2 regions of the Alteromonas sp. OM2203 genome follow, and region 1 is predicted to be linked to the other one. Evidence: predicted binding sites of a transcription regulator. Region 1 holds the regulator's gene; the other holds the start of a gene.
The links. The regulator sigma-54, encoded in region 1, starts transcription at its own class of promoters, with help from an activator protein. The targets are predictions, from matches to a motif close to GTTGGCACGNNNNTNGNNT.

Region 1 (7,460 bases):
ATGACGATATTGTTAAAAATTTTTGGTGCTTATTTATCAATCAAAAAATTGTTATTAATGTGAAATAAAAACACGAAGGGTCGGGTCTTGTTTTTTATTGGCGAATTAGGAGCGAGTTATGATCCTTATCATCTACACTGGAAATAAGTTTCAACAAAATATATCGCAATGCTTAAGTAAGCATAGTTTTCTTTACGACGCAGTCTCTAATTTTCAATCCGCAGAGTCGTTGCTTAAGGCGCAGCAGTATTCACTTATTATTGTTGAATCGCACAGTAATACTATGTGCCTGCAGCGTATTAAAACTCTTGTAGACGCTAATACCGAAAGCTGGGTAGTGGCTGTTGAAAGTGATATGTCTCTAGCAGATAAGGTCTACACAGAGGTAGATGAGGCAAATTATTATGAAGCGGGTGTTGATGACTACTTTACTGGTGCGTTTGACGAACGTATGTTTTCAGCACGTATTCGCTCTCATATGCGTAGAAGTATGCCTAACCACGAAAACACGAGAGCTTCCGGTGGTAGTGACGAGCGTATCGAGATAGGCCCGCTTAGCGTCGACTTGCGTTATCACAGCGTGACGATTAATGGGCAATTGCTGACACTAACAGCACGAGAATTCACCTTGTTGAATTATTTCTGTCGTCATCCCAATCAGGTTTTTTCTCGCAACCAACTACTTAGCGAGGTGTGGGGCTATAATCACGAAGGGTACGAACATACGGTAAACACCCATATTAATCGTCTACGCACTAAACTTGATAAGGTTAACAGCATTGAAAATGGCGGACAGCTAGTACAAACCGTATGGGGTGTCGGATACAAACTGAATATTAATGGGTATACAGCCAATTCGTTAATTGCCTAAGCGCATAATATCAAAAATTGCTAGATCCTAATTAAGGATGATTGTTTTTTAGGCTTAAATTAAAAACAGCGTTGCCGTACCTAAAAAGGCAAAGATACCAACCACATCGGTTATCGTAGTTAAAATAACGCTTCCAGCAAGCGCTGGGTCTATTTTAAGGCGCTTCATGATCATGGGTAAGGTTGCGCCGGCAAGCGCTGCCGCAATCATGTTTACCATCATCGCAAAGGCGATAATAACGCCCAGCATGTAATCTTGCTTCCAGAGTGCGATAACAGAGGCAATAAGCACAGCCCAAATTGCCCCATTTAAAAAGCCGATAGAGATTTCCTTACTGATAAGCCAACGCGAGTTACTGGCATTTACATGACCGAGCGCCATACCCCGAATAACAAGAGTTAGTGTCTGGTTACCAGCCACGCCGCCCATGCTCGGTACGATAGTATTTAATATAGCTAATACGGCGAGCTGGCTTAGCGTGGCTTCAAATAAGTCACTTACCATTGCAGCCATTAGCGCAGTCACTAAATTAACTGCCAGCCAAACGGAACGGCGTTTAGTACTTTGCATAACAGGCGCAAAGGTATCTTCATCATCATCAAGACCCGCCATACTCATCATTGAGTGTTCAGCGTCTTCACGAATGATATCAACTACGTCATCAATGGTAATTCGCCCCACTAAGCGATGATTTTCATCAACTACCGGCGCTGAAAGCCAATTATAACGCTCAAACAGGCTTGCCACTTCATCATCTGGCATGTTTACCGGAATGGCTTCCGACTCTTCGTCCATAACGTCTGATACTTTGTCGTCAGTGTCAGCAGTGAGCAAACGGGCCACGGGAATAATACCAACTAAATTATCCGTTCTATTAACCACATAGAAGGTGTCTGTATTTTCCGGTAACTCTCCTTTTAAGCGAATGTAGCGAAGAACTACATCAATGGTTACATCTGGACGCAAGGTAATGGTATCGGTGTTCATGATGAAACCAGCGGTTTCTTCACCGTAAGATAGCGCTTGCTCTGCACGTACGCGGTCTTGTGCATCCATTGAATCAAGAATGTCTGCCAACACGGGTTCAGGAAGGCTACTCAGCGTTTCTGCCAAGTCATCGGTATCCATTTCTTCAAGTGCATCAACCACATTGGCGGGGAGCATCTTTGTGATAATACCGTTTCGAACATCATCAGATAGTTCTTCTAAAATATCACCGTGAAAGTCGCTATCAATCAGCTCCCAAAGCTCATCACGAGTCCGGCTGGGGCTCGACTCAAGTATGTGGGCAACATCAGATGGGGGCAATTCGAGCAGAAGCTTACGTACAGATACAAATTGCCCGTTTACTAACGCAGCATTGAGTGTGCGTAGCTGTGTTTGTACGTATTTAGAAACAAGCGCTTCTGCCATAAGGCGTTATTCCTATAGGGTGAAAAAATAAACGGTGCAGGCGTTAACGCCTAAGTGGCCGTAGAGTATCGCAATTATAATGATCCTGTCATGACAATTGCATAGCTTTTGCGCAAGATTTGATAAATACCAGACTGAAAGTATATTAAGTAATCAATTAGACGTGTGACTACTCGTCTTCATTAAACCTGCCTTCTATTAACTGCTCGATAGCAGCAAGCGCGTCTGTGGCATCAACACCGTCAACAATAACATCGACTTGCTCACCCTGATGACTTTCCAGCATCATTAAGCCAAGAACACTACTGGCGTCGGCTTCCTTGTCGCCTTTTTTCAGAATGATCTTGGCGTCAAATTGATTTGCAAGTTTAACAAGCTGTGTAGCTGCTCTAGCATGCAGGCCGAGCTTGTTTACAATAGTGAGCGTTTTTTGAATCGTCATTATTGGTTTAACTCCCTATGGCGAATTTGAACATCTGGATGAATTTCGCCGAAGGTTTTAGATAAAGTCTGAGCGATATATACCGAGCGGTGCTGCCCGCCGGTACACCCTATTGCGACGGTGACATAGCTTCGGTTGTTGCGCTCTAAATGAGGTAGCCATGTGGTTATCAGGTTTTGAATTTGCCAAATGAACTTGGTTACCACTGGTTGTGAGCCTAAGAAGACTTCTACCGGTGCATCAAGGCCAGTAAGGTGCTTAAGGTCGGGCTCCCAATGAGGGTTTGGTAGAAAGCGTGCGTCAAAAACATAGTCGGCGTCTTTTGGTATACCGTGTTTGAAGCCAAATGATTCAAATACCAATACAAGACGAGAGCTTTTTTTACCAAGAATGCGCTCTCGAATTAACTCCGCGAGTTGATGTATTGTTAGCTTATCAGTATCTAAATACAGGTCTGCTCTTTCTACAATAGGCGCAAGTAGTGCAGATTCGGCTTTTATTGCCTCAAAAAGTGATTTGTTAAGTTTGGCGAGAGGATGAAGACGACGGGTTTCGCTAAAGCGTTTGACGAGTACATCGTCGCTTGCGTCGATATAAACAATCGTCATCGACCAAGATGAGGGTAGATAATCAAGTATCTCGACTAGGTCATCAGGGTTCTTAGGTAAATTTCTGACATCAATACTCACCGCGACTTGATCGTATTCATCAACAACCGTGTGAGTGAGGGTAGGGAGTAGATTTACCGGAATGTTGTCAACACAGTAATAGCCTAAATCTTCTAGTGCTCGTAGCGCCACAGATTTACCAGAACCCGAACGACCACTGATTATAATCAGCTTCACCTCATTTCTCCCTAATAGACTGGTTTTATCTTGTTTGCGTTATCGATTGAAACGGCTCAATTGCCCAAATACAAACGGGCATTAGAAATTAACATAATGCAGAGAGGATCTCATCGCTCTTTGTAGCGCGGCGTATTGCCTTAATCGTCTCTTTGTCGCTCAGTTTACCGGCAACTGTTGCCAAGGTTTGTAAATGCCCTTCGGTTTGCTCTTCAGGAACCAGTAAAGCAAAAAATATATCTACCGGCTTTTCATCTAAGGCGTCAAAATCTATAGCCGGTGTACAGGTTACGACAATTGCAATTACTTTATCGAGACCCGCTAAACGTCCGTGAGGCAAGGCAATACCGTTACCGATACCCGTGCTTCCCATACGCTCTCGAGACATTAGACTGTTGAGTACCGTCGCCGAGTCGATGTTCTCATTATTTTTGGCGGCAATATCTGCGATTATCTCAAGAATTCGTTTTTTACTATTACACTGAACCGCACATTCAGTGCGGTCCAGACTTACGATGGCTTGTATGTCCATGCTTAATTAACTACTAATGTTTTTTCAGTTTTTCCTTATGCTTGATTACTTGCCGGTCGAGTTTATCAACCATGCTGTCAATCGCCGCATACATGTCGGTGTTTTCTGAGGATGCGAATACTTCTGCGCCACTTAAATGAACAGTCGCTTCGGCTTTTTGATTTAATTTTTCAACGTTCAGGATGACATGCACATTAGAAATGTGATCAAAGTGACGTTCAAGTTTGCTGAACTTCGTATCGACATAATTACGCAAAGAGTCGGTGATTTCGACATGATGACCAGTAAGGTTGATTTGCATATTTCGTCTTCCTTATATTATAGAGCCCGTTTAAATAAGGCTTTTGCGTTGGTTCGACGGCGGGATCGATAACGATTCCCGGTATTTTGCTATTGTCCGCCGAGCGACTTTTATGCCTTGCTCGGCCAACAATGAAGCAATCTTGCTATCACTTAGCGGCTTGCTAACATTTTCAGCGGCCACCAGCTTCTTGATCAATGCTCGAATAGCGGTGGATGAACACTCACCACCAGACTCTGTCGCAACGTGACTTGAAAAGAAGTACTTCAGTTCAAAAATACCACGTGGTGTGTGCATGTATTTTTGCGTCGTCACACGAGAAATAGTCGATTCGTGCATATCTACCATTTCTGCGACATCATTTAACACCATTGGTTTCATCATTTCCGGGCCGTGCTCGAAAAAACCCATCTGCTGCTGCACAATGCAATTCGCAACCTTCATCAGGGTTTCATTGCGTGACTCTAGGCTCTTTATGAACCACTTGGCTTCTTGCATGTGTGAGCGGATGAATTGAGAGTCGCTACTGTTCTTTGCACGACGACTCATCGCAGCGTACTGTTGATTCACGCTTAATTTAGGCAGGCTGTCGGGGTTTAATTCTACCACCCAACGACCATTCTTTTTGGCGACTGAAACATCAGGAATAACATATTCAGGCTCTTTAGTAACTAAAGCACTACCTGGGCGAGGATTCAAGGTTTGTAACAAACGCATAGCCTCACGCAGCTGATCTTCCTTCAGGCGACTCTTACGCATTAACGTGCGATAGTCTTTGCTACTAAGAAGGTCAGAGTACTCTTCGATTAACTGCTTCGCTTCAGCGAGCCACGGCGTATCGTCTGAAAATTGGCGAAGCTGAACCATTAAACACTCTTGAGGTGTCCGTGAACCAGAACCAATGGGGTCGAACATTTGAATACGCTTTAATACGCACTCTACTTCGTCCATCTCTATAGGCTCTTCTAAGTCATCATCGTTTACCGCATCAAGAATTTCTTCAAGAGAGACGGTTAGATAGCCAGATTCATCAATCGAGTCAATAATCGCCGTTGCAATTGCCCGGTCAGTTTCCGAGAAATGGGTCAGGCGCATCTGCCAAGAAAGGTGTTCTTGAATATCGTCAGTAGTTTCGCCTTGGAAAATCTGTTCATCATCACTTGATGGACCTGGCGCTGGCGCTGAAGATGCGGAATAATACTCATCCCACGTACTGTCGATAGGCAACTCGTCAGGGAGATCGTTTTTTTCTAACGCATCTCCGGCTTCCAGGGTGTCGCTTGATGCAGTAGCAGACGCTTCTGATGCTCCATCATCATTATCGAGATTGTTCTTTTCTGATTGAGGCTCGTCATTACCTTCCTCAACTTCTAACAGTGGGTTAGAGTCAAGCGCCTCTTGAATCTCCTGTTGAAGATCAAGAGTAGACAGCTGCAGCAATTTAATAGCCTGCTGAAGCTGAGGTGTCATGGTAAGTTGTTGGCTAAATTTTAGCTGTAAAGATGGTTTCATCTACGTCTTATTTAAATGCTCTAAATTGAATATACCAGAGCGAAATTGAAAAATGACAATTCGGTTACATTAACTATAGCCTGAATTGTTCGCCTAGGTATACATCCCTTACTTTTTGATTACTTAAAACCTGTTCCGCTGTTCCTTGCGCAATAAGCTCGCCATGACTCACAATGTACGCTTTTTCGCAAACATCCAATGTTTCTCGTACGTTATGGTCAGTGATAAGGATACCAATTCCTCTATCACGAAGATGTTGTATTATCTTCTTTATATCATTAACTGATATTGGATCAACACCAGCGAATGGTTCGTCTAATAAAATAAATTGTGGATTTGCCGCTAACGCTCGTGCTATCTCCACCCGGCGTCGCTCACCACCCGACAAACTCATACCCGCACTATTACGTATATGGTTGATATTAAATTCATCAAGTAGTGCGTCAGCTTCTTCTTCTTGCTGGTGTGAATTTAAATCTTTACGAGTTTGCAAAATTGCCATGATATTTTCGTGAACGGTCAACTTTCTAAATATTGATGCCTCTTGTGGAAGGTAGCCAATTCCGCGGCGTGCGCGCTCATGCATGGGTTGATGAGTGAGCTCGTTTTCGTCAATTTCAATCTTGCCTTTGTCCAGGGGTACCAGACCTACAATCATATAAAACGTGGTGGTCTTACCAGCGCCGTTTGGACCAAGAAGACCAACAATTTGCCCTGTAGAAACAGAAAGGCTAACGTCTCTCACCACTTGACGAGATTTATAAGCCTTAGCAAGGTTAGTTGCGCTAAGAGTGGCCATGGCTATTTGTTGTCCTCACTATCTTTGTCTTGCTTTTTCGATGTTTTACGAATGGTGTCAGGCGTAAATACCGTCGTAACGCGACCTTCACCATCTTCTCCGCTGCCGCCAGTAGCAAGCAATTGCTCGGTAATCATATCAAATGTAATGTTGTCACCTTGCACTTTACTCGTGTCTTGCTGAAGTTCGGCATTGCCAGCGAGAGAAATGGTGCGGTTAATAACCTCGTAACGAATTTCATTGGCTTTTGCCGAAACAGGCGTGCCGTCTTCTAAAGTTTGAGAGTAGCTCGCCGGTTTGCCTCTAGCGATGAAAATTTCACGACCGCTACCTTCACTGGCGATAACTTCAACTTCGTCCGCTTCAATCAGTAGTGAACCCTGTGTGATGAGAACGTCTTCTTTATAAAGTGCAGTCTTGTTTTTCCCATCAATAAACTGGGTGTTTGAACCTATTTTTATGGGCTGCGAAAAGTCGTCTTCGCTCGCGATCACCGCACCGCTAGCGATGGCAAGAAAAAGGCTAGTTGCTAGGGGAATAAGTGGTTTGTACATGATCTAATAGCTCGTATTCTTGTGTGCGTAAATTCGCGTTAAACCCATTGCTCAAAATAACGTACTGAGTACCTTGTATTTCAACGGGCTGGTCAGAAGTCATTTGTTTGGTGTCCAAATTTATTTGAATATATTCGGTTGATAAGCTTTGGACAAAATCATCGCTCGTTTGGTTCTCAATAACAACGCGA
Region 2 (7,460 bases), 1.9 Mb from region 1:
TAGACGTTCTAGCTACAGGCTTTACTTTGCGCCGAGGCAATAAATTTAGAGAGAATCTAAAGCGCGTCAAGGATACGCTACGCGGCTCTCGTTACGAAAAGCGCGGTGATTAGTCCCCTATCGTTGATCATTGCCCGAATTATGGTCGTATAATAAATGACCCTTAGCTTTTGTAAAAACGCCTAACTGGTCGAGCCAGTAAGGCGTTTTTCTTTAATTCATTCACATTATTGTCAAATTAAACTATTATTCTGTAATAAAATTACGTAAAGCGATTACAGGCACACTGTTCATATGTGCTGCCAATCATCTTTGTCTTTTCTAACTTAGAAACAGCGACGGAATCACATGACCAGAAGAACGAAAATTCTTGCCACCCTTGGACCTTCAACCGACTCTCTTGAACAAATTCAGGCATTAATTGCTGCGGGCGCAAACACAGTGCGCATGAATTTCTCTCACGGGCAAGCTGAAGACCATATAGAACGTGCGAAGCGCGTTCGTGAGGCAGCTAAAAATCTTGGTAAATACGTAGCGATATTGGGTGACTTACAAGGCCCTAAAATACGCGTAGCACGCTTTGCCGAGGGTCCAGTTCGCTTAGAAGTAGGCGCAAAGTTTATCCTTGATGCCGAGCTTGGTCGCGATGAAGGTGATGTTAATCAAGTAGGAATAGACTATAAAGCGCTACCTGATGACGTTTCAGCTGGTGACATTCTTCTGCTTGATGATGGCCGTATTCAACTGAGAGTTACTGGTGTTGAAGGGCGTAAAGTTATCACTGAAGTTACGGTAGGTGGTAAACTTTCAAACAACAAAGGCATTAACCGTCAAGGTGGTGGACTTTCTGCCGATGCACTTACCGACAAAGATAAAGAAGACATTAAAACTGCGGCGGAAATCGGTGTTGATTACCTCGCGGTGTCGTTCCCTAGAAGTGGTGCAGACCTAAATTACGCAAGAGAACTTGCCGAAGCAGCAGGTTGTTATGCCAAAATTTGTGCAAAGGTTGAACGCGCAGAAACCGTAGCTTCTGACGAAGCTATGGATGACATTATCTCTGCGTCAGATGCCGTTATGGTAGCTCGTGGTGATTTAGGCGTTGAAATTGGTGATGCCGAACTTGTTGGTGTACAGAAGAAGTTAATCGCCCGTTCTCGCCAGCTTAACAAAGTGGTAATTACCGCAACGCAAATGATGGAGTCGATGATTGACAGCCCAATGCCAACGCGTGCAGAGGTTATGGACGTTGCAAACGCTGTTTTAGACGGCACCGACGCGGTTATGCTTTCAGCTGAAACAGCGGCAGGTAACTTTCCTATCGAGACGGTGGCAGCAATGGCCCGCGTTTGTGAAGGCGCAGAAACCCACCCAAGCGTTAAAATTTCTAAGCACCGTATGGACCAGCAATTCTCATCAACGAGCGAGTCAATTGCACTATCTGCAGTATATGCGGCAAATCACCTTCCAAGCGTTAAAGCAATTGTGGGCTTAACTGAAAGCGGTACTACGCCAACGTTAATGTCACGCATCACAACGTCACTTCCAATTATTGCGATGTCTCGTCACGAATCAACGCTTAACACGATGGCGCTGTGTCGGGGTGTTAAGCCAGTTTATTTTGACTCATCTAACAGCGAGCCTGGTAGATTAAAGTATGATGTTATTGCTTCACTAAAAGAAAAAGGTTTAGTAAAAAGTGGCGACAGCATCATCCTTACTTATGGCGATGAAATGGAAAAAGTAGGCGCAACTAACACGTTAAAAATTGTGGAAGTTGAATAACCATATTTATTATATTAAAGCGAAGCAGATGCTTCGCTTTTTTTTGCCTGAAATTTAAATAGTAATATCAAACCAAACACATAATAAAAAAGCGGTGTGAAAGTTATTGGAACAATTAACTTCACCTAATATGCCAAACGTTTCTTCGTTATAAATTTCTCAGGACAAGAACGATAAAAACAAGGATCAGTATGTACTATATCCATAAACACCATGCCTTTAGGTTATTCACAATAGCCTTTCTTACCGTTATTGGTCATTGTGCATGGGCTACATCCCCTACCACGCATAATATGAAAAGCGTTGAAGTTAGCTCACCAAGTGCTCCGTTACAGCCAATAATGATTCAAGGCCCTATGCCCATAGAAGCTCAATATTTTACTGCACTCTTGAGCAATGTGACCATCGAATATGCAGGTAATGCTGTGTTCTACAAAGGTACGCTAGACGGCTACCCCATTGTAGTTGCTAAAACTGGTAAAGGTTTAGAGAACACTGCGGCAGCAACAGCTATTGGTATAGAGCGATACCATCCTCGCCTCATTATCAATCAGGGCACATCTGGAGGACATGACCCATCTTTGAAAGTCGGAGACATCGTTTTGGGCGAGCGCAGTGTAAACGCATCAAGCTTTAAAACGCCAAGGCTAGTGCAAGGAGAAGGCAGTAATCCTCTCAATTGGATCCCCATGGATATTATGGCATCTGAAGGGAGTGCAGGAGAAGGAAGTAGTGCAAAGGATGCTGAAAAATTGCGGTTTTATTTAGGCGATAAGCAATTAATCGCGCTGGCTTCATCGCTAGCTAACCAATATGAACGAGGTAGTGTAGTAAAAGGAACAATCGGCAGCGGTAACTTTTGGAACAATGAACTAGATAGAATTGCATGGCTTAATAGGAACCTAGGTACTAGCGTGGAAGAAATGGAAACAGCTTCGGCAGCCCAAATTGCTCACGCCTACCATATCCCGTTTTTGGGTATTCGCGTTTTATCAAATAATATCACTAATCACGGTGAATATGATCCTACAACAGCCGAGGATTGCCAAGCATTTGTCGCAAAAGTGATTAAAGCCTACATTTCAAATATCGACGGATAGATTTACATAGAACCAAAAACGCCCTTTACTTTCTCAAAGCGTAAAGGGCGTTTTCATTAAAGCAGTTTCGGCTAGATTGCCTGTGCAGTGTAGGTCTCTGTCTCTTGAGCTATATCGTTCGCATATTGTGTAAGATGGTGGCTAATGATGTTCTCAGCGCGCTCAACAAACTCGTCACGTTTAAACTTCCAGCCTCTTAAATCAGCTTGTTTTGCCTGCTTAACATAAAAATCTAAGCGTGTTTTTCTAAGCAGATGCGCCTTTTTGGATAAATCAAACTCTACAAGTGATAATGTCTGTTCAACTTTGACGATATCTGCATGAACAGTGCGTTCAGCGTCATCGGCCGTTGCTTGGCTAATTGAAAGCTTGCCCTGCCCGAACAGACCGATTAATGCTATTACAACTGAAACAACTATAGCTGAATAAACCCACTTTAAAATGTTCATGCTTCACTCCTTGATCAACTGTGAACTGCTCATAATCTGATTAATAAACTTAGCGCTAAAAAGTTAAGGTAAGCCAAACAATGCGCTAATTTTAATTACTATGTGTAATTTGTAATTGCAGCTTCTATACCACAATATATTTCTTTGTATTTCAGGAAGATATGAAACAAGACTACTACTGCAAAATGTATTGAAAGAATTTTCTACACACTTTAAGAGAAATTTTCCGTGTCTTTCCTTCGGGTTTAATCAAAGCCTATCCAAACAAAATTTATAAAAACGGCCTTAAATAAACAGTGGATGAAGAATATAGTGTTCAGTGAATGTTTGGTATTACCAAAAAGTTCATTTTTCGCGCTAAATATTGTCGTGAAAATAGACATAAGTATTAAAAGACAATTAAATCAGTAGTGAAAACAACAATCACATAATCACCCTTCCCTCTCTAAGGCAATCTACTTAAAGACTTCATAACTTTTGTCAATTGATTTTAAATTGGCATTACAAAACGCAATTTCACCCCCTTAACCGGACTTACCAATAATATTGATTTAAGTATGAGATGCATCGGTAAGCAATTGTCTACCAAGAGGTTTAAATGTCTAAAATAAAGACAATGCCTACTGCCTTCTGGTTATGTGACGTTTCTGTTATCCCATGGATGAAGCCCGTTTTAATGTCTCTTACATTAATTCTCGCTTCGAGTCTTGCTAATGCTGGAGTAATTTCAGCTGAAAAGTTTGATTTAAGCATTTTGATTGAAGCGAACGGAAAATTGTTGAAATTTAGCGTGATTTGAATATGGTAGTTTTGGCTTCTGCGGTGCTTACGCCTATTTTGGGATCAGAACAAGAACGCGAACATAAAGCGTATTGTAGAAAGTAAGCAATATGGAACTGATATCACTATCTATGAATTCTATTTTGTTTTTGATGATTGCACTGAATCTTGCAAAGAGATCAAATCTGAAAATAGCTAAGCAATTCTCCTTAACGAAGAATAGAAGCATTGACTTCGATAATTATATATTTGGTTAACATTTAAAAAGAAAAAGGGGCGAATGCCCCTTTTCAAACTTATCTACATGAAATGCGTTTAGTTCATTGCAGTTTTAGTCACTACACGAAGGTCGCTTTTCACATTTTTAACATCAGATGCATTTTTTGCGATTTCAACCGCTAAATCGCGCTCTGCATCAGAATCAACGTCGCCCGACAGCATTACCACGCCATTTTCAACGTCAACATCAATGTTGAAACCAGAAATATCAGTGTCCATTAGAAGACGGGTCTTGATTACAGTAGCGATTTTAGCGTCAGTAAGTTCGCTTGTACCTTCATCTACCGTATCTTCCATATCATCAGACATGTCGCCGTCCATGTCTTTGTCAGAAACAATGGTCAACTTGTTGTCTACAGAGGTTACACCGTCAATGTTTGCTACCAGCTCTTCCGCTAGCTTTTTATCGACAGAATTTTCAACCTTACCTGTTAGCACTACATTGCCATTTTTCACATCGGTATTGATATCGAATGAATCTAGGTTGCCATTGAACAACAGCGTAGCTTCAGCTTTGCCATCAATCCATGCGTCTTTGGCGCCCTTTTCCCACTTGTTGTCAGTGTCCATATCTCCTGCACAAGCTGCAGTGGTCAACGTTGTAGCAACAATCATAGAAATTAGTGAACGTTTCATAACATTTATCCTTTGTCGAAACTCACAATGAAGTAAGCTAGAACCTTGCCAACAACGCAACCCATTGTTTTTGAATGAATATCATAGAAATATTCGTATTTAATGGTTCAAGAATTTGAAATCTTTGCTGTGAAACGAGAATTTTTTACCTGTTGCTTTAAATGTGAGTTCTCCGACATAGCTATCGAAGAATAATCAATAAATGTGAATTGAGTTTCATCCGTATTGAAATGAGTAAAGATTAAACTGATTTAACAATTTAAGCGTAGATAATAGAGAAATCTTCTTATTGCTAGGTACCTTTCAAAAACTTGATAGGAAACAGCATTTCAAATTTTTAATATCAAGGATGCTAAGCCAATGGATATTGCACTTTTTGCTGCATCAATACTCTTTATTGTAGTCAGCTTTGTTCCTCTTTTACCCTCTTCTCATTGGGTGGTTCGAGTTTGGGAATTCCCTCGCCTGCAAATATCTGTAATTATTGTCATTCTTCTTCTTTGTCACGCATTAAATTGGACTTCTGATAATCATTGGTTAGTTATTAACTCGCTGGTAATTACAGGACTAGGGATAACTCTGCTCTACCAACTTGTTTGGATACTCCCTTACACACCCTTTTATAAAAAAGATGTCAAAAGAATAGAAAAATCGCAGGCAGCGAGCACGGTAAGTGTGCTTTCAAGTAACGTCTATATGCCTAACAACGACTTTAGAAAACTTATAGCGCACGTCAGAAATAAGAAACCGGACTTCTTAGTAACATTAGAGTCGAATGAAAAGTGGCAAAAGGGAATTAGTGAAATCGAATCGGAGTACCCTTACCGGAAGTTCTGTGCGCTTGAAAACCTTTACGGTATGCACTTGTATAGCAAAATACCGTTTGAAGAGGCTACGCTTAATTTCCTGATTGAAGATGATGTTCCTTCCATGAAGGTAAAGATAAATTTAGAAGGGCAAGACACTCTCCTCTACTTTCTTCATCCTAAGCCCCCTAGCCCAACAGAAAACACGTATGCAAAACCTCGTGATGTCGAATTAGCTATTGTTGGAAAGGAGATATCGAATACAAACGGGCCGATTATTGTGGCAGGCGACCTCAACGATGTGGCGTGGTCGCCGACAACACGAAAATTTAAAAAGATAAGCGGATTGCTAGATCCACGAGAAGGTCGAGGCTTTTATAACACGTTTCACGCAAAATACCCGTTAGTAAAATGGCCACTAGATCACGTATTCCATTCTAAGCATTTTGCGTTGGTTCACATAGAAAAGCTAGAGAGTATAGGTTCAGACCACTACCCTTTGTATACTGAACTAGCGTTTATCGACGATTAAACAAGCTCGAGAGCGTAGTCCGGGCTGTTTAACGAGAGCTTCTGTGCTTTACACACCACATTAGACTTTCGCACGCGTCTTCTCGCTTTTTAAAGTGTGCTAAACCAATAAGCGCCCCATCTCTAGGCCAAACTGCTTGGTTAAGCACGCTTTGCTCCTCTTCGGACAAATTCTCACGGTTCAACACAATCTCTACCGCTTTTTTGTTTGGTTTAATTAGCGTAGGGTTAGCGGCTTTGACTAGTGATGAATTAACACATATATACTCTCGTTTTACTGGGTCGCGTACCACACCGATAATGTCGTTATCGCAGATTATCGCCGGCCAGCCCTCTGAGATTCGACTTTGACCAAACATAATCAGCGTAAACGCGAATAAAACAAAAAGTGTTAGACCAATAAATTGTGTGCTTAAGTCCGGTGCAACACTGATAATAACGCCTACGACTGCGGCGAAAAATATCCATCCACCAAACACCCTTCGCATAGCGTTAGGGGAAATTCCAGATATCACATCCACTGATTTCAGTGATTGCTTATCATAGCTTTTAATAAATACAGACGATTGTGATTCCACAGTCTTTTCCACCAGAAGAATAAGAGAAATAAAAATTAATACGTTACAAGTAAGACTGAAGATTTACCTACTCTCTGAATAGAAAAGTATTGCGAGAGAAAATCAAACTTTTCGTCAGAAAAAGAGTTTATCGATAACAGAATAGATATCTGATATCTTTAATTTCATGTTTAAAATCATGCTAATAAGCATAACAAAATTAGTTGCCAGGGCAAAGCAATTGCACGCTTAAAGTACACTTAAATAAGACCAAAAAGGCAAGAAATCCTCTTCATCAAATTGTGTCTAACATTTCGATTAATTTCCTTTGATGTTTTTCCTATTTTTAACGGCATTCAGTTAACACTTTTATGGTTCTAAAAAAGCGCTAAGAATAAAGAACACTGAATACAATAGGTATGTAAAATTTTCCTTTATCGGGCACCTCTTTCGTTATCTCCCGTAAAACTTGGTGCTTAGCAAGGCACCAAAAACAAAAATACCCCATCAAATTCAAAACCTTAAAGAAAAGGAACG

Region 2: the regulator sigma-54 is predicted to act here: its motif matches at 5,064-5,082, upstream of ACM0P2_RS12130 (BON domain-containing protein).

Annotation. Positions count from the first base shown of each region.
Region 1 is NZ_CP183209.1:801,830-809,289, forward strand. It holds gene ACM0P2_RS03555 (winged helix-turn-helix transcriptional regulator) at 119-871, shown strand; gene mgtE (magnesium transporter) at 926-2,284, opposite strand; gene ACM0P2_RS03565 (HPr family phosphocarrier protein) at 2,454-2,726, opposite strand; gene rapZ (RNase adapter RapZ) at 2,726-3,571, opposite strand; gene ptsN (PTS IIA-like nitrogen regulatory protein PtsN) at 3,660-4,103, opposite strand; gene hpf (ribosome hibernation promoting factor) at 4,117-4,404, opposite strand; gene ACM0P2_RS03585 (RNA polymerase factor sigma-54) at 4,435-5,916, opposite strand; gene lptB (LPS export ABC transporter ATP-binding protein) at 5,990-6,715, opposite strand; gene lptA (lipopolysaccharide transport periplasmic protein LptA) at 6,718-7,269, opposite strand; gene lptC (LPS export ABC transporter periplasmic protein LptC) at 7,238-7,460, opposite strand, start outside.
Region 2 is NZ_CP183209.1:2,708,232-2,715,691, forward strand. It holds gene ACM0P2_RS12105 (MurR/RpiR family transcriptional regulator) at 1-113, shown strand, start outside; gene pyk (pyruvate kinase) at 349-1,785, shown strand; gene ACM0P2_RS12115 (5'-methylthioadenosine/S-adenosylhomocysteine nucleosidase) at 1,977-2,885, shown strand; gene ACM0P2_RS12120 (hypothetical protein) at 2,957-3,334, opposite strand; gene ACM0P2_RS12125 (hypothetical protein) at 3,933-4,133, shown strand; gene ACM0P2_RS12130 (BON domain-containing protein) at 4,430-5,029, opposite strand; gene ACM0P2_RS12135 (endonuclease/exonuclease/phosphatase family protein) at 5,390-6,367, shown strand; gene ACM0P2_RS12140 (hypothetical protein) at 6,396-6,944, opposite strand.